Regions from separate parts of the Streptomyces sp. NBC_00659 genome, predicted to be linked through region 2. Evidence: riboswitches for the same ligand, from Rfam matches in the RefSeq annotation. Region 2 holds a riboswitch; each other region holds the start of a gene.

Region 1 (7,624 bases), 2.4 Mb from region 2:
GGGATGGCGAGCAGGACGTCGACGAAGCGCATCAGCACGTCGTCCACCCAGCGGCCGACGAACCCGGCGACCACGCCGAGCAGGCCGCCCACCACGAACGCCACGAGCACCGCGATCAGTGTGGCCTTCAGGGACAGCTGTGCGCCGTGCACCACCCGGGAGAACACATCGCGCCCCAGCTCGTCCGTGCCGAACCAGTGCGCGCCGCTCGGGCCCCGGAAGTTCTGCGCCGGTACCCCTGTCAGCGGATCGCGAGAAGTGAACAGCTGCGGCCGGAACGAGGCCAGCACCACCAGCACGAGGACGCCGATCGACAGCAGCAGACCGGGGCGGCGCAGCAGGAACCGCAGCACCCGCCGTACGCGGACGCGGCGCCCTGGTGCGGGATCCTGCGGTGGTCCCACCGGCCGAACGAGACCGAGCGCGGCCTCGGCGGGGTCGTCGACAAGACTCTGGCTCATGCGATGCGTGCCCTTCTCTCCGAGGCCACCACGATTCGGGGGTCGAGCAGCGGATAGACCAGGTCGACGACGAGGTTCGTCGTCACGAAGATCAGTGCGCCGAACGCCACCACCCCCTGGACCACCGGGATGTCCTGGGCCGTGACGGCCGCCGCGGTCACGCGGCCCAGGCCGTCACGGGAGAACACCGTCTCGACGACGACCGAACCGGCGATCAGCTGCCCCACCAGCAGTCCGGCGACCGTCAGCGCCGGCAGGGACGCGTTGCGCAGCGCGTGCCGCAGATGGACCCGCCAGCGGCCCGCGCCTTTCGCGCGGGCGGTTTCCACATACGGCTGGTCGAGCGCGGTGAGCAGACTCTTGGCCAGCACCTGCGCGATCAGAGCGCCGGTCGGGACCGCGAGGGTCAGCGCCGGCAGCACCAGCCCCTTCAGCCCGTCGTTGCCGAACGCGGGGAACCAGCGCAGCCGGAAGGAGAACGCCTCGACCAGCAGGAGCCCCACCCAGAACGTCGGGACGGACACTCCCAGCGGCGGCAGCGACAGCAGCAGCTGCCGCAGCCAGCGCCGTGTGGTGTACGTGGCCGTCACCGCCAGCCCGCCGCCGAGGACCACCGCGAACAGCAGTGCCGAAGCCGTCAGTTGGAGGGTCTGGGGCAGCGCGTCGGCCAGTGTCGAGGCGACCGGGCGGCCGGTGGCGACCGAGTTGCCGAAGTCCCCGCGCACCGCGCGGCCGAGGTACTCGGCGTACTGCGTGAGCACCGGCTTGTCGAAGCCGTACTCGTGCCGCAGGGCGGCGATCTGCCGGGGATCGACCTGCCCCGAGTCCATTCCGGCACCGGCCATCGCGGTGACCGGGTCGCCCGGCAGGTAGTCCAGCACCAGGAACGACACGGTGTACGCCGCCCACAGCACCCCGACCGCCTGCGCGAGCCGTTTGAGTACATAGCCGCGCACGGGTCAGCCGATCCAGGTGTCGTGCAACTGGATCCGGCTGGAGGCGTCGAAGGCGAGGCTGTGCACCTTCGTGGACAGGCCCAGCTGGGTCTGCAGTTCCACCACCGGCACGTTGTAGGCGTCGCGCACGATCGACCGCTGTGCCTGGGTCACGAGTTTGCTGCGCCCTTCCGGGTCGGTGGTCGCGGCCTGCGCGGACAGGGTCCTGTCCAGGCCGCTCGCCGGCACGCGGTAGAAGTTGGCCAGCTTCGTGGAGAAGGAGCTGCGCAGGATGTCGGGGTCGGCGCGGGTGATGTTCCCCCATGTCGCGTCGAATTCGCCCGACTGCTGTGTCGGTGTCAGCTGGGTGAGCTGGAGCTGCTTGAGGGTCACCTGAACCCCCACAGCCTTCAGTTGCTGCTGTATCAACTCCAACGCGGGTTGGTTCGTGGCCGCGTTGGGAACCCAGTCGATGGTCAGGTTCAGCTTCTTGCCGTCCTTGGTGCGCGTGCCGTCGCCGCCCGCCTTCCAACCGGCTTCGTCCAGCAGGGACTTCGCCTTGGCCGCGTCGAAGGCGAGATCCGGGGCGAGGTTGGTGTAGTCGGGCGTGGTGTGTGCGAGGACGCTGGTCGCTGCCCGGGTGCCGGTGGGGAAGACGGTGTCGGCGATCTGCTTGCGGTCGACGGCGGCCAGGATCGCCCGGCGGACCCTGGCGTCCTTCAGGAGGGGCCGCGCGTTGTTGAAGCCGAGCCCGAAGACGATGCCGGGGTTGGCCCGCCTCTGGAGGGTGACCTGGCCGCCCTTGAGCGCCGCCTCGTCGGCCCGGCCCACACTGCCGATCGCGTCCACCTGGCCGGAGCGGAGACTGCCGGCGCGCACGCCCGCTTCCGGCACGACCTTGAACACGAGCTTGTCCAGGTACGCCTCGCCCTTCTTGTTCCACCGTGAGGAGCCCCAGGCGTAGCCGCGGCGCTTGGCCAGGGTGACCGACTGGTTCTGTACGTACTGCTTGAGTACGAAGGGTCCGGATCCGATGACCCCGTCGCTGCACTTCTGCTGCGGTGACCTCTTCGCGCTCGCCGACGACTCGATCCCCAGGGAATGTGTCGAAGTCGCCTGCAGGAACTGGGCGTTGGGCTGTTCGAAGGTGACCTTGACGGTGAGCGGGTCGACCACCGTGGTGCTCTTGACGCCGCTCAGGTAGCCCTCGGCCAGGGTTCCCAGGACACCGAGATGGGGCACCGCGTCGAAGTTGTCCTTGACCACCTGGGCGGTCAGCGGGGACCCGTCGCTGAAGGTGACACCCGAGCGCAGGTGGAAGGTGAAGGCGGTCGCGTCGGCACTGATGTCCCAGCTCTTCGCCAGCCACGGCACGATCTTGCCGGTCCTGGGGTCCTGGTCCGTCAGGGAGTCCACGACCTGGCGCACCGAGTAGATGGTGTCGTTGCTGCCGACCTGCTGGGGATCCACACAGCCGGCGTCCGATCCCACGGCGAAGGTCAGGGTTCCGCCGGAACGCGGCTTGCCGTCACCGGCGCCGGAGCCGCCGGTGCCCGACCCGCAGGCGGTCAGCAGCACGCTGGTGGTGAGAAGGGCGGTGAGCGCCGCCCATCGGGGAGATCTGAAGTCCGGAAGTGCTCTCACGGAGGGTTCTCCTCATGGTGTCGCCAGGCACGGGACACCGCGCGGGGCACGGCCACGCACAGGGGTGCGGGCCCGGTCGGCGCGGTGCCGTGACGGGGGGAATGCCCTGCGGACAGGGGCCAGGCGGAAGGTGGATCCGAAGGATCAGGAGGAAGCGGGACCCGGGCGGGGACACATACCCCGATCGCTGGTCACGGACGGGGACCCTCGGCGGGCAGGCCCGTCAGCGCTCCGCTGCGGAAAGGGCCGTCAGGCCTGACAGAAGCAGCTGGTCGAGCGCTTCAGATCGATGTGGCGTCGGCGCGCCAGCCGGGAGAACACCATGGCGACGGAGAAGGAGGCACGAGGGTCACCACTGTGTCGCATAACGGTCCTCCCCCCATCTCCGGCCCCGGTCATGGGGCCACGCGCTTGCGCGGATCGTCGCTGATCCCGCCGGGCTTTCACCTGGAGCACCCCACCGCGCGGGAGGGTTGCCGGTCAGCAAGCCAGGGCTTGACGCTGACACTCGATGCCGTTCGTGATCGTACGGAGCGGTTCTGACGTACGTCAATGGCGGCACCGGACTCCGCCGGAGAGCACGGGCCGACCGCCGTCATGTCGGGGACACGGGGTCGGCCGCGGTCGTGTCGGGGACACGGGCCGGCCGCCGTCACGGCGGGGGAGAGCCGGCGTTCAGGAATTGACACCTTCGCGCCGGCCCGCCGGTCAGGTGCGGGACCGGCGAGTCGCGGCCGCCACGCCAACCGACTTGCCTGGACGCCTGGTTCACCGGCACGGATGCCCCGTTGACGCCCTCCGCCCCGTGTGCTTTCATCCCGCCATGCCGATGTCGGAGCCACTGACCCGCCGCCGCGCCGTGGACCTCGTCCGCGTCGCCGCCACGCTGTGTCGGACGACCGGCTGATCACGCGCTTCCGCGAACTTCCGCTCCGGACAAGCCGGTCGAGCATGCAACGACCGCCCGCGCGTATGCCCGCGCCGACTTGTGCCGAGCCTCTCGTTCTTCTCGCCCCGTTATGACGAGGACCCGCCATGCCTTCGCCCGCCCCCGCCGGCCGCCGCTACGAAACCGAGTACGACCGCCGCAGGCTGCGCCAGTGGCTCGCTGGTGAGGCCAGAGCCGAGGGGGTCACCCGCCGTCGGCTGCTCACCCTGCTCACCGCTGCCGCCGCCGGAACCGCACTCGGCACCCCGGGGCCCGCCCACGCCGCCGACACACCGATCGTCAAGCCGCTGCCCGCCGAGTGGTTCATCGCGCGTGGCACCAACGCCGAGACCCGATGGGAGGCGCTGCGCGGAACCGGCCACCACACCCCCAACGACCTGTTCTTCGTGCGCAACCACACCGCCACACCCGTCCTGAACGCCGACGACTGGCGGCTGCGGCTGTGGGGGAGCGGGTTGCGCGGCAACCACGGCGAGGACCGTCCGGTGGAGTTCGGTTACGACGATCTGCGCGCACTGCCGGCCGTCACCCGGACAGCGTTCGTGGAATGCGCCGGGAACGGCCGCTCCTACTACACGACGCAACAGGGGGAGACGGTCACCGGCACCGCGTGGACCCTGGGAGCGATCGGCGTCGCACGCTGGCGCGGAGTGCGGCTGGGCGACGTGCTGCGCAGGGCAGGGCTGTCCCCGCGCGCCGTGGACGTGCAGCCGCGCGGTCTGGACGCCGAGTACGTCAGCGGCGGCGAGAGCCTGGGGCGGGTACGACGTCCGCTGCCGCTGGCCAAGGCCCTGGACGACGTCCTGCTCGCGTACGAGATGAACGGCGAGTCGCTTCCGTACGACCACGGCTATCCGGTGCGGGTGTTGGTGCCCTCCTGGGTGGGGATCGCGTCGATCAAGTGGGTCGGCGACATCGAGGTGTCCGCACAGCCGCTCTACTCGCCCTGGAACACCACCTTCTACCGGCTGTTCGGCCCCGCCTATCCCGAGGGCGGGAGTGCTCCGCTGACCCGGCAGGCCACGAAGAGCGCCTTCGAGCTGGCGAGCGGGGCCACGTTCACGGCCGGAAGCAGGCACGTCCTGCACGGGCGGTCATGGTCGGGGGCGGGAGGCGTCGCCAAGGTCGACGTCAGTACGGACGGCGGTGCCAACTGGCGGCCCGCGCGGCTGCACGACCGGCCCCGGGCCGGCACCTGGACCCGGTGGTCCCTCGATTGGCGGCCCGACACACCCGGCGCCACCCAGCTGCTGGCGCGCGCCACGGACACAGCCGACCGGACCCAGCCGGACACCGCCGTACCGAACACACAGGGATACCTGTTCGGCGCGGTGGTACGGCATCCGGTCAGCGTGGTGTGACAGACGGCGGTCCCGGACGGAGCCGGTGGCGCCGAAGGCCAGGGCGAGAGCGTCCCCGCTCTACCGCCCCCACCGCCCACGCCCCGCACCGTCAGGTGACCCGGCGGACAGGAACGTCGGCACCCCGCCGTCCTGTCACCCCGACCCGTGGGGCAGCACGGGCAGTGCGGCCAGACGGCGGTGCAGATAGCCGCCGCCCCAGGCCAGCTCGTTGAGCGGCACCGCCGGCTCCAGCCGTTGCCAGCGGCCGAGGATGACGGTCAGGGCCACCGTGAGCTCCAGGCGGGCCAGCGCCGATCCGGGACAGTAGTGCGGGCCCAGACCGAACGTCAGATGACGGCCGGCGGTGCTGCGGTCCGGGTCCAGCGTGCCGGGGTCGGCATGGCAGCGCGGGTCGTGGTTGGCCGCCGCCACGGAGAGCAGGACTCCGCTGCCCGCCGGAATGACCGTGTCCCCGAACCGGACGTCCTCCAGCGCCACCCTCTTGGTGCTGAAAGGGCCCGGGGTGTCCCAGCGCAGCAACTCGTCCACCGCGCGCGGAATCCGCGACGGCTCCTCCCGCAGGGAGTCCTGTACGTCGTGGTGGCCCAGCAGCGCCACCACGCTCATGCCGATCGCCTGCACCGTGCTGTCGAAGCCGGCCAGCAGCAGCATCGCCAGGAGGGAGGCGACCTCGTCCTCGGTCGCGCCGCCCTGCTGGCGCCAGGCCGCGAGGACGCGCGAGACGACGTCGTCACCCGGAGCGGCCGCGCGGCGGGCCATCTCGCCGCGGACGAACGCGTCGATATGAGCCACGCTCTCCTCGACGGTGCGAGCGGAGCAGCCCGTCTTGTCCGCGAGGAGCGCCACCGGTGCGTACAGCGCGGCCCGCTCCTCCTCACGCACCTCGAACACCTCGCACAGCGACCGGAACGCGAACGGGCGCGCGAAGGCGTCCATCAGCTCCAGCGGCCCCTGCCCCCGCGCCGCGTCCGCCGCGTCGAGCAGTTCACCGGCGGCTTCCTCGATGCGCTCCCGGTGGGCGGCCATGCGTGCCGGGGTGAGGGCCGGGGTCGCCAGACGGCGGATCCGCGTGTGGTCCGGCGGATCGTAGTTGACCAGCGTCACGTCCAGCGCGCGTCGGCGCACGCCGGGGTCGGGAACGTGGCCGCCGCTCAAGGACAGGCGGGGATCCAGGAACCCGGCCCGCACATCCTCGGCACGGGTCACCAGCCAGGCCGGCCGTCCGGCGGGCGTCCTGATCCGGGCCACGGGACACGTCTCCCGGATCTCGGCCAGCGTCTCCTCCGGACGGGCCAGGAATCCGGCCCCGAGCGGCTCCGGCAGCCGCTGCCGTCCTGTTGCCGCGGGCTGGGCGGACGGCGCGGGCCGGGGGGACGGCGCGGCCGTGACGACGGGCTCGGTGTCCATACGGAGGCGTCCTCTCGCGGTCGCGGAGCGTGCGGCGGCCACCGTAGGAACGGCCGGTTGCCCGCCGGTTCGCGACCGGTGCGATTCCGGTATGCGGCCGACGCGGCGCCACCTCGCCGACGCGGCGCCACCTCGTCGGCGACACCCCCGAGATGCCATCGCCCCGCCCCAGTAGCGGGAGCGACCGTCCGAACCCCGGATCAGCCCCACGGCCGTCTCCGTCGCGGTTCCGGCCGGCCGCCATGGGCTGAGCCCACGCGCCCACCAGGGGTTTCACCAGGGGCCAACCGGCGGTGAACCGGTGTCGAACCCCCTCCTCCTAGCTTCCTGCCGGTCGGCGCACCGCTGCCGTCCGTCGTCCCGAACGCCCGTCGTATGGAGGACCATCATGGCCGAGAACGTCGAGCCCAACGAGGAGACCACCGAGACGCCCGCGGAGGAGACTCCCGAGGTCGTCGCGCACGCCGCGTCGAACGTCGCCTGGTGCGGGGTGCACCAGGAGTCCGCCGTCGACGAGCCCGAAGTGGTCGCGCACGCCGCGTCGAACGTCGCCTGGTGTGGCGTGCACCAGGAGTCCGCCGTCGACGAGCCCGAGGTGATCGCCCACTCCGAGGAGGGCGAGGACACCCCCTGGTGCGGCGTCCACCAGGAGCACAACGCCTGATCGGCTCACCCCCGGCGCGGTCCTCCCGGTCGCGGTGGCGCCTGACACCGCCGCGACCGGGCCGCGCCCGCCCTCCAACTCCCGCCCCCGCTCCGGAGGTTGCCGTGCCCGGTACGCAGTCCGTCGCCGTCCCCGCCGCCGGGGCCCGTCTGATCCAGGCCGGCAGGGGGTGGTGGTTCCTGGGCGCCGGCGGATACGCA
Region 2 (7,624 bases):
CTGGTCTTCGGTGTCATCGCGGTCATCGCGGCGATCGCCTCGATCAACCCGATCTGGGCCATGGGTCCGTACCGGCCGGACCAGGTGTCCACCGGCGCCCAGCCCGACTGGTACATGGGCTTCTCCGAAGGCCTGATCCGTGTCATGCCGGGCTGGGAGATCAACCTCTGGGGTCACACGCTCGTCCTGGGCGTGTTCATCCCGCTGGTGATCTTCCCGCTGGTCCTGGTCGCGATCGCGGTCTACCCGTTCATCGAGTCCTGGGTCACCGGGGACAAGCGCGAGCACCACATCCTGGACCGCCCGCGCAACGTCCCGACCCGGACCGCGTTCGGCGCCGCCTGGATCAGCTGGTACTTCGTCCTGCTCGTCGGCGGCGGCAACGACATCTGGGCCACGCACTTCCACCTGGCGATCAACTCGATCACCTGGTTCGTGCGGATCGCGTTCTTCGTCGTGCCGGTGCTCACCTTCATGGCCACCAAGCGGATCTGCCTCGGCCTCCAGCGCCGGGACCGGGACAAGGTGCTGCACGGCCGCGAGTCGGGCATCATCAAGCGCCTGCCGCACGGTGAGTTCATCGAGGTCCACGAGCCGCTCAGCCAGGACGCGCTGCACACGCTCACCGCGCACGAGCAGTACAAGCCGGCCGAGATCGGCCCGACGGTCGACGAGAACGGTGTCGAGCGCAAGGTCTCGGGCGCGCAGAAGCTGCGCGCCAAGATGAGCGAGGGCTTCTACGGGGAGGAAGGCCAGATCCCCAAGCCCACCGTCGAGGAGTACAAGGAGATCACGAGCGGCCACGGCCACCACTGATCCCCGGCTGTTCGCCACGGCTGGAGCCCCGTCCATGACATGGACGGGGCTCTTTGCCGTCCCCCGGGCTGGATAGGGTGGACTCACCCGGTGCTGCGGGGCGATCCACCCCGCGTCACCCACGACCCGTGTCACCCGCGACCGCGTGACCCACGAACCCAGGAGCGACCATGAGCGCTGTGAACCCCGCTGGAGGCGACACCGCGGCGGGCCGTTCCTGGCCCGCGGTACTGAACGGCCTGCTCGAAGGCCGCGACCAGAGCGCGGACGACACGGCCTGGGCGATGGACCGCATCATGCGCGGCGAGGCGACCGACGCGCAGATCGCCGGGTTCGTGGTGGCCCTGCGGGCCAAGGGCGAGACCGTCCAGGAGATCACCGGACTCGTCCGGGCGATGTACGAGCACGCCAATGTCATCGAGGTGCCCGGACACACCGTCGACATCGTCGGAACGGGCGGCGACGGCGCGAAGACCGTCAACATCTCCACGATGTCCTCGATCGTGGTGGCCGGCACCGGCGCCAAGGTCGTCAAGCACGGCAACCGGGCCGCGTCCTCCGCGTCCGGGGCGTCGGACGTCCTGGAGAAGCTCGGCGTCAATCTCCAACTGCCGGTGAGCCGGGTCGCCCAGGTGGCCGAGGAGGCCGGGATCACCTTCTGCTTCGCGGTCAAGTTCCACCCGGCGCTGCGTCATGTGGCGGCGGCCCGCGGTCAGTTGGGCATCCGGACCACCTTCAACGTGCTCGGTCCGTTGACCAACCCGGCGCGCGTGAAGGCCCAGGCGGTCGGCGTCGCCGATCCCCGGATGGCGCCGATCGTGGCGGGCGTGTTCGCCGAGCGCGGCAACTCCTCGCTCGTCTTCCGCGGCGACGACGGCCTCGACGAGCTGACCACCACCGCGGGCTCCCACGTCTGGGTGGTCCGCGACGGCAAGGTCACCGAGGAGCGCTTCGACCCCCGCGACGTCGGGCTCGACATCGTCCCGGTGGAGGCCCTGCGCGGCGCCGACGCCTCGTACAACGCCGAGGTCGCCCGGCGCGTCCTGGACGGCGAGCAGGGGCCCGTACGGGACGCGGTCCTGCTGAACTCGGCGGCCGCCCTGGTGGCCCTGTCGCCGACCGGCGCGCCGCTCGCGGACCAGCTCCGCGCCGGAATGGCGAAAGCGGCCGAGTCGATCGACTCCGGCTCCGCGAAGCGCACCCTGGAGCGCTGGGTGGCCGCCAGCAACGCCTGATCCACCGGTGACACGGAGCGAGGCGCAGTCCAGAATCCGGACTGCGCCTTGCGCGTGGAAGATCCTCTGGCAAGATGCTGTATCAGGTCATGAGTGACAGTCATCAGGCCCCGGCCGACTGTCCGGCAACCCTCCGTCCGTGGCGGGGTGCCCCGGGTGAAGACCAGGTCGTAGGCAGCGAGGCCTACGGCAAGCGCGGACCCCTCCCGCCCGTCGGGCGGATGCAACCAGGGGTCCTGGTCGTTCGAGGGAGCCTTCTGTGAGCAAGCGAATGCGATAGGGCGTAGAGCCCCGCCTCCGCACACCCTTTTCACCTTTTCCCGCGCCGAGCCCAGCCCTGCCTCCGGGCGGCCGGCTCGCGCGGTGATCCCGCCTGCCTCTCACAGGAGCTCGCCATGTCTGTCTCCACCGTTGCCGCCGACCAGTCCGTTTGTGCCCCTCTGGCCGTTCTGGGCCGGGATGTGACCGTCCCGCTCGTCACCGGCGGCGAGGTGACCTACGCGGCCCTCGACTACGCCGCCAGCGCGCCCGCCCTCCAGCGGGTGTGGGACGACGTGGCCGCGTACGCGCCCTACTACGGCAGCGTCCACCGGGGCGCCGGCTACCTCTCGCAGCTCTCCACCGACCTCTTCGAGAACGCCCGCAGGACCGTCGAGGAGTTCCTCGACTGCCGCGCCGGTGACCAGGTGGTCTTCACCCGCTCCACCACCGACTCGCTCAACCTGCTCGCCGCCGCGCTCCCGGCCGACTGCCAGGTCTTCGTCTTCGAGACCGAGCACCACGCCTCGCTGCTGCCCTGGCGCGACGCCCGGGTGACGTACCTGAATGCCCCGCGCACCCCGGGCGAGGCCGTCGACACCCTGGAGCACGCCCTCGCCGCCCGTGACCCCTACGGACCGGCCCTGGTCTGCGTCACCGGCGCCTCGAACGTCACCGGGGAGCTGTGGCCGGTGCGGGAGCTGGCCGCCGCCGCGCACGCCCACGGCGCCCGCATCGTCCTCGACGCCGCGCAGCTCGCCCCGCACCACCCGGTGTCGGTCCAGGACCTCGACGTCGACTGGGTCGCGTTCTCCGGGCACAAGCTGTACGCGCCGTTCGGCTCCGGTGTCCTCGCGGGCCGCTCCGACTGGCTGCGCGAGGCCGACCCGTACCTCGCGGGCGGCGGCGCCAGCCGCAAGGTCACCCGGCGCGCGGACGGCGGCGTGGACGTGGAGTGGCACGACAGCGCCGCCCGGCACGAGGCCGGCTCGCCGAACGTCATCGGGGCCTACGCGATCGCCTCGGCCTGCAAGGCGCTCACCGAGGAGGGCTTCGACAGCCTTCTCGCCCGTGAGCGGCACCTGATCCGCACCGTCCGCGCGGGCCTCGCCGAGGTCCCCGAGGTCCGGGTCCTCTCCCTCTTCGGTGACGACGCCCCGCGGGTCGGCGTCATCTCCTTCGTCGTCGAGGGCTGGAACAGCTCGCACTTCGCGGCCGCGCTCTCCGCCGAGTACGGCATCGGCGTCCGCGACGGCCTCTTCTGCGCCCACCCGCTCGTCCGCACGCTGCTCGGCAGTGCCCCGGAGACCCAGGGGGAGTGCGGAGCCCCCGAGGCGGCGCCCGGGGAGAAGTCCCTCAACGCCATCCGCGTCAGCTTCGGCGCCGGTACCCCCGACGAGCACGTCGAGCGCTTCGTCCGCGCGGTGCGCGAGCTCGTCAGGGACGGCGCGCGCTGGCAGTACCGCACCGAGGACGGCCGCTGCGTCCCCGCGGTCTGACGCCCGCGGCGGCTTCGCCCGGAGGCGGTGCCGCGTCGGTCAGGAGTCGAGACCGATCGCGAACGCCGCCTCCAGGTCGTGCTGGGAGTACGTACGGAACGCCACGTGCGTGTCCGTCGCCTCGACGCCCGGGATCTTGCTGATCTTGCCGGGGATGACGTCGGCCAGGTCGTCGTGGGCCTGGACCCGGACCATGGCGATCAGGTCGTAGGTACCCGTGACGGAGAAGACCTCGCTGACGCTCTCCAGGGACGCGATCGACTCGGCGATCTCGGGGATCCGGTCCACGCTGGTCTTGATGAGGACGATCGCGGTGATCACGGCTGGTTCTCTCCCTAGGGGGCCGCTGCTGGGGATCTCACCCTACTCGCGGTCCACCTGGCCCGGCCGCTCCACCGGGGGCCCCGGCAGCACCCCCCGAACGGGCGCGAGCGGCCTTCGGGGCCGGAACCGCGCCCACGCGTAGACGAAACCCAGGGAGAAGCCCACGAGGTGGGCCAGATAGGCGACTCCGGGGCCCGGGGAGCTGCGGCCGGCCGCCAGCCACTGGAGCGTGAACCAGAACGGCAGCACCACCCAGGCGGGGAACCGCAGCGGCAGGAAGAACAGGAACGGGAAGAGACTGGTCACCCGGGCCCTGGGGAACAGGTACAGGAACGCGCCGAGCACCGCGGAGATCGCCCCGGAAGCGCCGACCAGGGACTGCTGCGAGGTCGCGTTGGCGGCGGCGTAGCCGAGCAGGGCCAGATAGCCGCAGCCCAGGTAGAAGAGGGCGAACTCCAGATGGCCCATGCGCTCCTCGGTCATGAGCCCGAAGACGTAGAAGAAGAGCATGTTGCCCAGGAGATGGAGCCAGCTTCCGTGGATGAACAGGGCGGTCGCGGGGGTGAGCGCCTCGCCGGGTGCCCCGCCGAACAGGGCCGTCGGCACCACGCCCCAGCGGCGGAAATAGGCCCGCTGCGCGACCAGCAGCTCGTCCCCGGTGCCGTACGCGGGATCCAGACCCGAGGCGGGACCGATCACGAAGATCAGACAGCACAGGACGATCAGCGCGTACGTCACCGGCGCCGGCCGGCCCCGCAGCGCCCTGCCGACCGTCGCAATCCAATTGCCGATCATGGTGCAGAGCATGACGTAACCGCACCGATGCACACGGACCGCCTCGCCGCCGCGGACGGCCGAGCGTCGAGTACCCGCCAGGCCGTAGGGTTACGAGCCATAGCACCGGGAAACCGGCGCCGGACGGACACGAGAAGGAAAGCGGCTGCCCTATGACAGTTCCCCTGCCCGACGCCAAGACCCGGTGGCGCTGTGCCCTCTGCGGCAACCTCACGCGTTTCGACGTGACCCGTTCGTCGAAGGTCGTCGAGTATGTGCACCTGGACCTGGCCGGTGAGCCCAAGGTCGAGGAGCGCGAGGTGGTCAGTGAGACCATCGAGTCGGTGCGGTGCCGTTGGTGCAACGCGGTGGATCAGGTCGAACTCGTGGACAGGCCGGGCGCCGGCTCCTGAGGGAGCGGGCCCCGCACGGATATTGGGGTGAACGGATGGTGGAGACCACGGGTGGGGAGCCGGACGACGGCACCGCCGAGGTGCTCGACCGTCCGCTGCCGGACGGCGTGCGCCGACGCGTCGTACAGATCGTCTCGGACGGCTTCGGCGGGCTGACGGTGTCCGAACTGCCCACACAGTTGCGGCAGTACGCCCGGTTCGCCCCGAATCGCCGTGCCAAGTTCGCCGGCAACGCGATGGCCTCGGCGCTGGAGACGGACCCGCTGTTCAGACAGCGCATCGCCGAGAAGCTCAGAGAGGCCCAGCCGGAGCTTGCCGGCGCCCTCGACTCGGGCGCGCCGCCCCCGGCCGCGGATCCGCTGGACGTGGCGGCCGCGGCCTATGTCGTGCGTCCCGTCGGCTGGGTGAAGCTGGTGACCGCCGCGGGCGAGGAGGCCCTGCGCGCGGACGCCGAGCGCGCCGGCGAGGAGAGCCGCGCCGAACTGGACCGGCTGCGCGCGGAACTCGCGGAGGCCCGCGGGCAGACGCGTGCCGAGACCGAACGGCTGCGCGCGGAACTGGAAGCGGCCCGCAAGGAAGCGGAATCGCTTCACCGCAAGCTGCGCGGGGCCCTCAGTGACGTCAAGCGCGGTGAGGCGGCCCTGCGCAAGCTCCAGGCCGAGACGGACGGGGCGAAGGCGGAGAGCCAGACCCAGGTGTCCGCGGCCGAGAGCGAGACGCGGCGGCTCAAGGCGCGTCTCTCGGAGGCCGAGGCGGCCCTGGAGGCCACCCGCAAGGCGGCCCGGGAGGGGCGCAGCGTCGAGGACATGCGGGTGCGGCTGCTGCTCGACACCGTGCTGGAGGCGGCCCAGGGGCTGCGCCGGGAACTGGCGTTGCCTCCCGTCTCGGTGCGGCCCGCGGAGACGGTCGAGGCGGTCGAGCCGGGACGGATGACCCCGAAGGACATCGCCGCCCGCGCTCTGTCCGAGAACGACCCGGCGATCCTGGACCAGTTGCTCGCGCTGCCCCAGGCGCATCTGGTCGTCGACGGCTACAACGTCACCAAGACCGGCTATCCCCAGATGCCGCTGGAGAAGCAGCGGCTGCGGCTGCTCGGACAGCTCTCGCAACTGGCCGCGCAGACCGGCGCCGAGGTCACCTGTGTCTTCGACGGGGCCGAACTGGCCGCGCCGGTGCTGCTCGCGCCTCCGCGCGGGGTGCGGGTGCTGTTCTCCAAGCCCGGCGTCACGGCCGACGAGCTGATCCGTCAGCTCGTTCGGGCCGAGCCGCCCGGCCGGCCGGTCATCGTGGTCTCGACCGACCGCGAGGTGGCGGACGGGATCGCCAAGGCGGGCGCCCGGCCGGTGGCGTCCGTGGTGCTCCTCAAGCGCTTCTCGCGCGGCTGAGCGACTCCCGCGGGCACGTCCCCGTCGCACGCCCTCTCCTCGCGATCCCCTCACGTCACGATCCCCTTGCGATCCCCTCGGGTTCCTTTCGCGATCCCCTCGCCCACCCGTTTCGCGCTTTTCCTCCGGCATAGATCCTTCCGTGCGTTTCCTCCTGTTCGTCATGTTCCGCGGGCTCTTCCGCGCATGCTCCGGAGCCTCATCTCGCTCTCCGGGGCCCGGGTTTCACGCGCGCGGCGATCGGTGCCCTAAGTCGCGTGAGTCGCGTACGCACCATGCGTAACGTCTGGGCCTGATGCCCCAATTCGCCGGATGTTCACGCGACGTAGTGTCAAGCGGACATCACTGCTGGTGAGTTGATGGCAAAGAATGCGCTCCGTGACAAAGAATTTTCAGGTTTGGATTTGAACTGATCACAAGTAGGTCACTAGGGTCATGGCCTGAACCTCCAACTAGGGTGATCACTCATGAGGAGTGACGGTGGAGGGGTACCGCCCGTCGGCGTTTTCGGCAGGCGGCTGGAGGAAGAAGGAGCTCGCCTTCGTGGCGTCCCACCGTCGACCCAAGCAGCCGAGCCGCGCCCGTGTGACCGTGCTCACCACCGCCGCCGCTGCCGCTGTTGTCCTCAGCGCGAATGCCGCCAACGCGGCGCCGTCCGAGAAGCCCAACAAGGACGAGGTCAAGACCAAGGTCGACAAGCTCTACGAAGAGGCCGAGCAGGCCACTGAGAAGCTCGACGGCGCCAAGGAGAAGCAGCAGAAGCTGCAGAAGCAGATCGGCGCTCTCCAGGACAACGTCGCCCGCGGCCAGGAAGAGCTCAACGAACTGCGCGAGGGCCTCGGTTCGATGGCCAGCGCGCAGTACCGCACCGGTGGCATCGACCCCTCCGTAGCGCTCTTCCTCTCCTCCGACCCGGACGA
Region 3 (7,624 bases), 2.2 Mb from region 2:
GGTCCAACACCTGCTCGGGCGGGCCCTGTTCGACGATGCGGCCGCCGTCCATGAAGACCACCCGGTCGGCGATCTCGCGGGCGAAGCCGATCTCGTGGGTGACGATGACCAGCGTGGTGCCGCTGTGGGCCAGATCCTTGATGACGGCGAGGACCTCGCCGACCAGTTCGGGGTCGAGCGCCGACGTCGGTTCGTCGAAGAGGATGACTCCGGGACGCAGGGCGAGCGCGCGGGCGATGGCCACGCGCTGCTGCTGACCGCCCGACAACTGCCGGGGGTAGGCGGCCGCCTTGTCGGCCAGGCCCACCCGGGCGAGCAGATCGCGGGCCAGTTCCCGCGCCCCGGCCCTGGACAGCCGCCCGGTCGCCACGGGAGCGGCGGCCACGTTGTCCAGCACGGTCAGGTGCGGGAAGAGGTTGAAGTTCTGGAACACGAACCCGATCCGGCTGCGCTGGGCCAGGATGGCCCGCTCGCTCAGCTCCTTGAGACGGTCGCCGTGCCTGCGTACGCCGATGAGCTCACCGTTCAGGCTCACATGGCCGATCTCGGGCTTCTCCAGGTGGTTGATCACCCGCAGGAGGGTGGACTTTCCGGAGCCGGACGGGCCGAGGACGACCGTCACCTCGCCGGGCCGAACGGTCAACTCCACACCGTCCAGCACCCGTTGGGCTCCGTACCACTTGTGCACATCGTGCACCTCGACCGCGGCCGGCTCGACCTGGAGCGCTCCGGCGCTCTCGGCGGTCGCCGCGGCGTCCGCCGCCGGGGCGGAGGAGGTCGACGCCGCTTCCGTCGCGTCGGCGGCCTGGGCCGTCCGAGTCCTCACTGTCGTCAGATGGGTCTCGCCGCTCATATCGCCGTCTCCCTCCGGAACCGGGCCCGCACGTCACGCAGAGCGTTCCGCGCCTTCTGCAACGGGGTCGGCGGCAGGGTGCGCAGCGCGCCCCGCGAGTAGTACCGCTCGACGTAGAACTGGATGACGGACACGACGCTGGTGAGGATCAGATACCAGGCGGTGGCCACGAGGAGCAGCGGCACGATGTCGCCGGGGTAGGTGCTGCCCATGCTCTGCACCGAGCCGAACAGGTCCAGCAGGGACACGTAGAAGACCAGCGAGGTGCCCTTGATCAGGCCGATCAGCTGGTTCACGTAGTTGGGGGTGATGGAGCGCAGTGCCTGCGGGAAGACGATCTTCGCGAACTGGTACCGCTTCGGCAGTCCCAGGGCGGAGGCCGCCTCGTGCTGGCCCTGGTCGACGGAGAGAACGCCGCCGCGTACCACTTCGGAGGCGTACGCCGCTTCGTTCAGGCTCAGTCCTACGACGGCGACGGCCATGTCGGTGGCCAGGCGGGACTCGTCGAAGGTGAAGAAGGCCGGCCCGAACGGAACGCCCACGCTCAACGTCTGGTACAGCGCGCTGAAGTTGTAGAGGAACAGCAGGACCACGATCAGCGGCACCGACCGGAACAGCCAGGTGTAGACCCAGCTCACCGCGCGCAGCACCGGGCTCCGGGAGAGCCTGGCCAGAGCCAGCACGATACCGCCGAGAAGGCCCAGCACGGCGCTGTAGAGGGCCACTTCGAGGGTGATGAGCAGGCCGTCGAGAATGGTGGGGCGGAAGAACCAGTACTGGAACCGATCCCACTGGTAGAAGGGGTTGGTCACCAGGCCGTGGGCGATCTGGGCGGCCAGCACGAGCACGACGGCCGTGATGATCCAGCGGCCGGGACGCCGGAGCGGAAGGACCCGCTGGGCCGCCAGAGGCTTGGGCGCGGCGGGGAAGTCGGTACGGGGGATCGCCTCGGCGGGCGTCGCTGTTCCCAAGGACACAGCGCTGCCGGGAGGTTGACTCATGGAGAGCTCCAGCGGATTCGGACACCCCGGACCACGGAGCGGCAGCGCCAAGCCGAGCGGGACGGCTCAGTACGCGGCGAGGCGCGGGCACACGTGGAACGGGGGCTGGACGGGAAAGGACACACCGCGACAGCGGTGGTCGTCGAAGACTCGAAGAGCCGTCAGCCCCTGGTCGTCAAAGACCCGAAGAGGCGGTCAGCCCCGGCTGAGGGAGCGACACATGCCCGTACAGAGGGCGCTGTTGACGCGCAGCAGGTCCACGGAGCGGTCGGCGCACAGCACATCGCTGCCGAGGCGCCGCCATGCGGCCGTCCCGTCAGCTGTGTGCATCGCCGTCACCATTTCTACTCCGGCCGAAAAGGCATCCTGTGGTGGGCCGCAGGTTAGGCCCGCCCCGAAAACAATGTCAATGCGGGTGACCACCAGGTGAGACCGCGCGTGCGGCCTCCTTGACGGCACAACAGGGCGCACCGAGACTGGCATGGACGGTCACGATTGTCAGCGCCCACGGTGCGGGTCAGCCCGCTCCGTCGGTCATCGGCCCCGGCCCGCTGACAGGCAACCCTTCCACCGCGACGGGGTGCCCCGGGTGACGACCGGGTCCCGCCGGTGCGGCGGGGCAAGCGTGGTCTCGCGTCTCGCGAGCCCCGGAGTCGGGACCGGTGGGAATGCCAAGGAACGGCTTGACGAGGCGCCTGCACATCGATCTGTTGCGTGTCTCCAGCGCTTACTGATCCGCTGCCGGTCCGTGCGATCCGGACCGGTGCGACCAGCGCAGTCAATCCGCATTCGGCCGCCGGTGCCCACAAAGCGGCGGTGGCTTCCTTCTTCCCCCAGGGAGAGTCATGCCCGAGACAGCTTCGCGCACGTCCAGCACTGCCGACGCACGCCCCTGTGAGCAGATTTCGTTCCCCTCGGCCCTTCGCCTCCAGCCGGCGGCGACACCGTCCGTCCTCCCCCACCGCGTCGACAGCCGCATCGGTGTCGGTCTCGCCGGCGGCTTCTACCCGGCTCCACACCGCTACGAGCTGTATCTGTCGCGGAGTTGTCCGTTCTCGCTGCGTATCGCCATCACCCTCGAACTGCTCGGCCTGCGGGACTCGGTCGCCACCACGCTTCTGGCGGACCCCGCGCGGACACCCGACGCCTTCGCCTCACTGCGCCGCGCCTACGAGGCCACCGAGTATCACTTCGACGGACCGCTCACCGCTCCCGCCCTGTGCGACCGGTGGAGCGGACGCATCGTCAGCAACCACCCGCCCGCCATCCTCCGCGATCTGGCCGGACTGTTCTCCGGTCACACCACGACGAGCCCCTCCGCGCTCTGCCCTCCGTCCCTCGCCGCCGACATCGAAGCCCTCCGCGATCTGCTCGACCGCGATGTCACCCCGTCCGCCCCGGCCTCGGAGCTCGCGGCCGCTCTGGATCTGCTGGACTGTCAACTCGCCGCGAGTTCCTACGTGTTGGGCGACTCCCTCACGGCGGCGGACGTGGACGTATGGACGGCTCTCACCGGGCTGGGCCCCTGCGACGCCCTCCGCTCGCGTCCCCGGCTCCTGGACTACGTGCGCCGACTCGGCGATCACCCCGCCTTCCGGCACGGGTGTGACGCGGTGCCCCTGTCGGCGGACGTCTGACGCTCCCGCCGGTACCGGGCCTGCCGGGCAGGCGGACGGTGCCTCGCGCGGACGGCGAACGCCGGGCCGGAAACACCGGCCCGGCGGCCGCGCGGATCACTCGCGCGGAACCAGCAGAATGCTCACGCCCTTCAGGGTGGAGGCCCAGTGCCGGCCCTGTTCCAGGACCTCGCGCCCCGGTCCCATAATCTGCTCCTGGAGGAGCAGCGCCGACTCGCGGAGTTCCTCCCACGGCTCCGGTACCTCGAAGGCACGCCGGGACCGCTCCACGGAGCCGATCAGGGCCCGGCAGGCCGCCTCGACGTCCGCGACGTTCTGGCCGGCCGATCCGACACCCTCGAGCGACCAGGTCATCCATAGGCGGCCCATGGCATCACTCTGTCGCATCCCCGGATACGACGCATGCCCGATGCCACCGCTCTCCGCCGCGGCTCTCCTCCCAGGCCGCCAGAAGCCGGACCAAGCCCTGCGTCCACGTGAAGCCGACGACGCCGGGCAACGCCTAGGGCAGACCCTGGCGACGGATCCACGACGGGCTCCGCAACCCGATCGGCCTACGCCTCGCCGGAACACGCGGCCGACCGGCGCGTAGGCAATCCCGGCGAAAGTCGTCTCCTCAGGGCGTGTCCCGTACCGCGCCGCGGCGTGTCCGCACTTCGATGTGGATTCCAGGGCCTCGCGAGCCGAGCGCCGGCAAGCCGCGGACCGGGCCGCCCCTCCCCCGTGCCCGCTTCCCGGCCGGCCCGGCGCACCCGTCACCCCACAGGACCCGGTCCAGGCAGGCACCATCATGGAACCCGCACCTCCCGTTCCCCGGCCGCTGTCACACCGGCCGTCCCCGGCGTCAGGTCCACTCGCGCCCGGCGGCTCCACCGGTCCCCCGCGGCTGGGCTGGCTGGACGCCCTGCGCGGGCTCGCCGCGCTCCTCGTGGCGATCGACCATTCGTCGTACGCCTTCATGGCGGGGTTCCGTGAGCAGCTGCTGCCCCAGCTGAACATCGGCCGGTACGGCGTCATGGTGTTCTTCCTGGTGAGCGGCTACGTCGTCCCCGCCTCGCTCGAGCGCCGCGGCTGTGTGAGGACCTTCTGGATCGGGCGGGCCTTTCGCGTCTACCCGCTGTGGGCCGCCGTGGTGGGCTCGGTCCTCGCGCTGGATCTGCTGGGCGTCGCGCATCTGGGCGCTCGCTTCGACGGGCGGAATCCCGTCACGGTGGCCGTCGCGCACGTCACCCTGCTCCAGGAACTGCTGGGGACACCGAGTGTCGTCCTCGTCCTGTGGACGCTGTCGTACGAGCTGGCGTTCTACCTGCTGGTCGTCGCCCTGTTCACGGTCCGGCTGCACCGGCGCTCGGCGACGGTCGCGGTGGCTCTGGGAGCGCTGGCCGCCGTGAGCGCGACGGCGGCGTTCGTGCCGCAGGCGTCGGCGCTCTCCTCCGCGATCGGTACCGGCCCGCTCGTCGCGCTCACCACGACGGCGCTGGCGTTCGCCGTCCTCTGCGGGAGTTCCACGATGTCCGCGCTGCGTGTGCCGGGGGCCGTGGCGGGAGGCGTCCTCGCGCTGGTCCTGGTCCCCTTCAACGGCACCGTTCCCCTCTGGGAAGGCCTGGTGATCCTGGCCGTGATATTCCTCGGTACCGCCGTCCGGCGGGCGGAAAGCGGGGAGATCACCTGGCCGTGCGCGGCCCGCGCCGCCGCCGTCGTGCTGATCTGCGCCGTGGGCTGTGCGTACGAGCACGGCGCGGCGGCCCACTTCGCACGGCGCGGCTGGATCACCGCGTTCCTGCTGGCCGTACTCACCTTCGGCGTGGCCCTCGCGCTGCGCCGCCGGAGATTTCCGCGCGCGCTGACCTGGCTGGGGACGGTCAGCTACTCGGTGTACCTGGTGCATCCGGCCCTGCTGGCGGTGAGCGACAGTGTGCTCGGCCGGCACCGCCGCGACAGTCCCGTACTCGAAGCGGCGTTCCTCGCCGTGCTGCTGCCGTTGGCAGCGCTGACCCATCACCTCGTCGAGGTGCCGGGTCAGGCCCTGGGCCGGAAACGGATCCGCCGCATGCGGTCGACGTGACCCCGTCCACGCGCGGCCCGCAGGAGAGATCTCCGGGGAACGGGCGGCAACCTTTTCGCTTCCGGCGGCCACTGATCGACACATCACCGGCTCGATCCTCCGAACGGAATGCGCATGAAGGAAACGAGGCAGGCCGCGCGACGGCGTGCACGTCGGCGGACGCTGTGGGCGCTCACTCCGGTCGCTCTGGTCGCGGCCGGTGCCCTGGTCTGTCTGACCGTGGCGTTCCGGCCCGGCCACCGGGCCGACACGGGACACCCGGCGGCCTCGACCGCCGCCGGTTCCCTGGGGACCGCGGCTCCCGGCCGGGAGTCCTCGGCCGGATCGGCGTCCCCCACCGTGACCCGGCCGCCCGGCTCGGCAGTCTCCCCGACCGAGACGGCCCGCCCCTCCACGGCGTCGGCGCGGCCCTCGGCCCCGGACGCCTCCCGGACCACGGCGACGACGGCCTCGTTGGCGGGACGGATCCGCCCGGGGGTCGGATACCGGGGAGTGGCGACCACGTACGACGCCGGAACCGGCGACGGCGCCTGCTCCTACGGTCCGAGCGGCGATCTCATGACGGCGGCGATGAACCACACGGACTACGAGACGTCCAAGGCGTGCGGGGCCTACGTACTGGTGCGCGCGGCCGGCGGCGCGACCGTCACGGTCCGGATCACCAACGAATGCCCGACGGGCTGCGCCCCCGGGCAGCTCGACCTCAGCGCACAGGCGTTCGCCCGGCTCGCGAACCCCGCGGCCGGCCGGATCCCTATCACGTGGAAGCTGCTGAGCCCCGGCGATTCCGGCACGGTCGCGCTCCGCTACAAGACCGGGTCCAGCCGCTATTGGTGCGCGGTCCAGGTGATCGGCCACCGGAATCCGGTGGCCCGGCTGGAACTGCGAGCCGACGGCGGATGGCGGCGGCTGCCTCGCACCGACTACAACTACTTCCTCGCCGAGGACGGCGGCGGGTGCGGGGTCACGATCAGGATCACCGACATCTACGGTGAACGCCTGACCGTCGACGGCATCGCGGTGCGCCCCGGCTCCGCGCAGACGACCCGGCTCCAGTTCGCCCGGCACTGAGGAGTGCGCCCCGTCGCACGCAGGGGCACATCCGAGGTGAAGACGTCCTCGCCGGGACTGCCTACTCCGCGCCCCTGCCGCAGCGCACACCCGCGGCAGGCGGCCGGGGCGGGGAGGGAACGGTGACGGAGCCACCGCCCGCGGCCACCGCCGACGCCGGCTCGACGGAGGCCGGCATGCGGAGCAGCAGCAGGGCCGCGTCGTCGTGCAGCCGGCCGCCCACATGGGCCTGGAGCTCGGCGTCGAGCGCGGCGAGCGTGGAGGCCGGCTCGTCGGACACGTTCCGTGCCAGCCCTTCCGCGAGCGCGTAGAACTCCCGGCCGTGATCGCGGGCCTCGGTGACGCCGTCGGTGTACAGCAGCAGCTGATCGCCGTCGGCGAGCGGCAGCACCTGGAGGCTCGGGGTCTCCCCCGTCAGGGCCCGCAGCCCGAGCGGCGGTGCGGGATTGACGGGGTCGACCGACGCGACGCTCCCGGACGCGCGGACATGCAGCGGAGGCGCGTGTCCGCAGTTGACGACCTCCAGCCGGCCCGGTTCCGGGTACCCGGCGACCACAGCGGTCACGAAGTCGTCGTAGTCCAGGTTGCGCGCCAGACTCCGCTCGATCCGGGCGACGACGGTGAGGAGATCGGGCTCGTCGTAGGCCGCCTCACGGAAGACACCGAGCACGAGCGCGGCCATGCCCACGGCCGGCAGCCCCTTGCCCCGGACATCGCCGATGATCATGCGCACCCCGTACGGCGTGGGCACCAGCGCGTAGAGATCCCCACCGATCCGGGCCTCGGCCGCGGCGGCGCTGTAGCGGACGGCCACCTGGAACGGTCCGACACTCGACGGTATGGGCGCGAGCAGAGCGTGCTGGGCGGCCTCCGCGACGGAGCGGACGGCCGCGAGGACCCGCTCCCGGCGCCAGCGCAGCGCGCTGGCCAGGGCGCTCGCCAGCGTGACGGCCGCCAGGGCGGACAGGACGGCCATGAGCTCGGCACCCGGAACGCC

What was found. A riboswitch is a leader RNA that binds a small molecule or an ion and turns the genes downstream of it on or off. The one in region 2 is predicted to bind S-adenosylmethionine.
Region 1: linked by a shared signal. The riboswitch ahead of OG410_RS01965 (ABC transporter substrate-binding protein) and the one ahead of OG410_RS12735 (aminotransferase class V-fold PLP-dependent enzyme) in region 2 are both predicted to bind S-adenosylmethionine.
Region 3: linked by a shared signal. The riboswitch ahead of OG410_RS42505 (putative leader peptide) and the one ahead of OG410_RS12735 (aminotransferase class V-fold PLP-dependent enzyme) in region 2 are both predicted to bind S-adenosylmethionine.

Annotation. Positions count from the first base shown of each region.
Region 1 covers NZ_CP109031.1:489,631-497,254, reverse strand. The annotation lists gene OG410_RS01975 (ABC transporter permease) at 1-461, opposite strand, end outside; gene OG410_RS01970 (ABC transporter permease) at 458-1,417, opposite strand; gene OG410_RS01965 (ABC transporter substrate-binding protein) at 1,421-3,040, opposite strand; SAM riboswitch class IV at 3,443-3,556, opposite strand; gene OG410_RS01960 (sulfite oxidase) at 4,076-5,350, shown strand; gene OG410_RS01955 (cytochrome P450) at 5,486-6,760, opposite strand; gene OG410_RS01950 (hypothetical protein) at 7,149-7,424, shown strand; gene OG410_RS01945 (radical SAM protein) at 7,529-7,624, shown strand, end outside.
Region 2 covers NZ_CP109031.1:2,917,653-2,925,276, reverse strand. The annotation lists gene qcrB (cytochrome bc1 complex cytochrome b subunit) at 1-816, shown strand, start outside; gene trpD (anthranilate phosphoribosyltransferase) at 987-2,051, shown strand; SAM riboswitch class IV at 2,137-2,253, shown strand; gene OG410_RS12735 (aminotransferase class V-fold PLP-dependent enzyme) at 2,447-3,808, shown strand; gene OG410_RS12730 (Lrp/AsnC family transcriptional regulator) at 3,848-4,129, opposite strand; gene OG410_RS12725 (rhomboid family intramembrane serine protease) at 4,172-4,927, opposite strand; gene OG410_RS12720 (hypothetical protein) at 5,080-5,319, shown strand; gene OG410_RS12715 (NYN domain-containing protein) at 5,355-6,704, shown strand; gene OG410_RS12710 (C40 family peptidase) at 7,248-7,624, shown strand, end outside.
Region 3 covers NZ_CP109031.1:766,717-774,340, forward strand. The annotation lists gene OG410_RS03135 (amino acid ABC transporter ATP-binding protein) at 1-853, opposite strand, end outside; gene OG410_RS03140 (amino acid ABC transporter permease) at 850-1,854, opposite strand; gene OG410_RS03145 (hypothetical protein) at 2,050-2,184, opposite strand; SAM riboswitch class IV at 2,342-2,486, shown strand; gene OG410_RS42505 (putative leader peptide) at 2,523-2,588, shown strand; gene OG410_RS03150 (glutathione S-transferase C-terminal domain-containing protein) at 2,700-3,491, shown strand; gene OG410_RS03155 (hypothetical protein) at 3,588-3,845, opposite strand; gene OG410_RS03160 (acyltransferase family protein) at 4,282-5,556, shown strand; gene OG410_RS03165 (expansin EXLX1 family cellulose-binding protein) at 5,671-6,627, shown strand; gene OG410_RS03170 (PP2C family protein-serine/threonine phosphatase) at 6,689-7,624, opposite strand, start outside.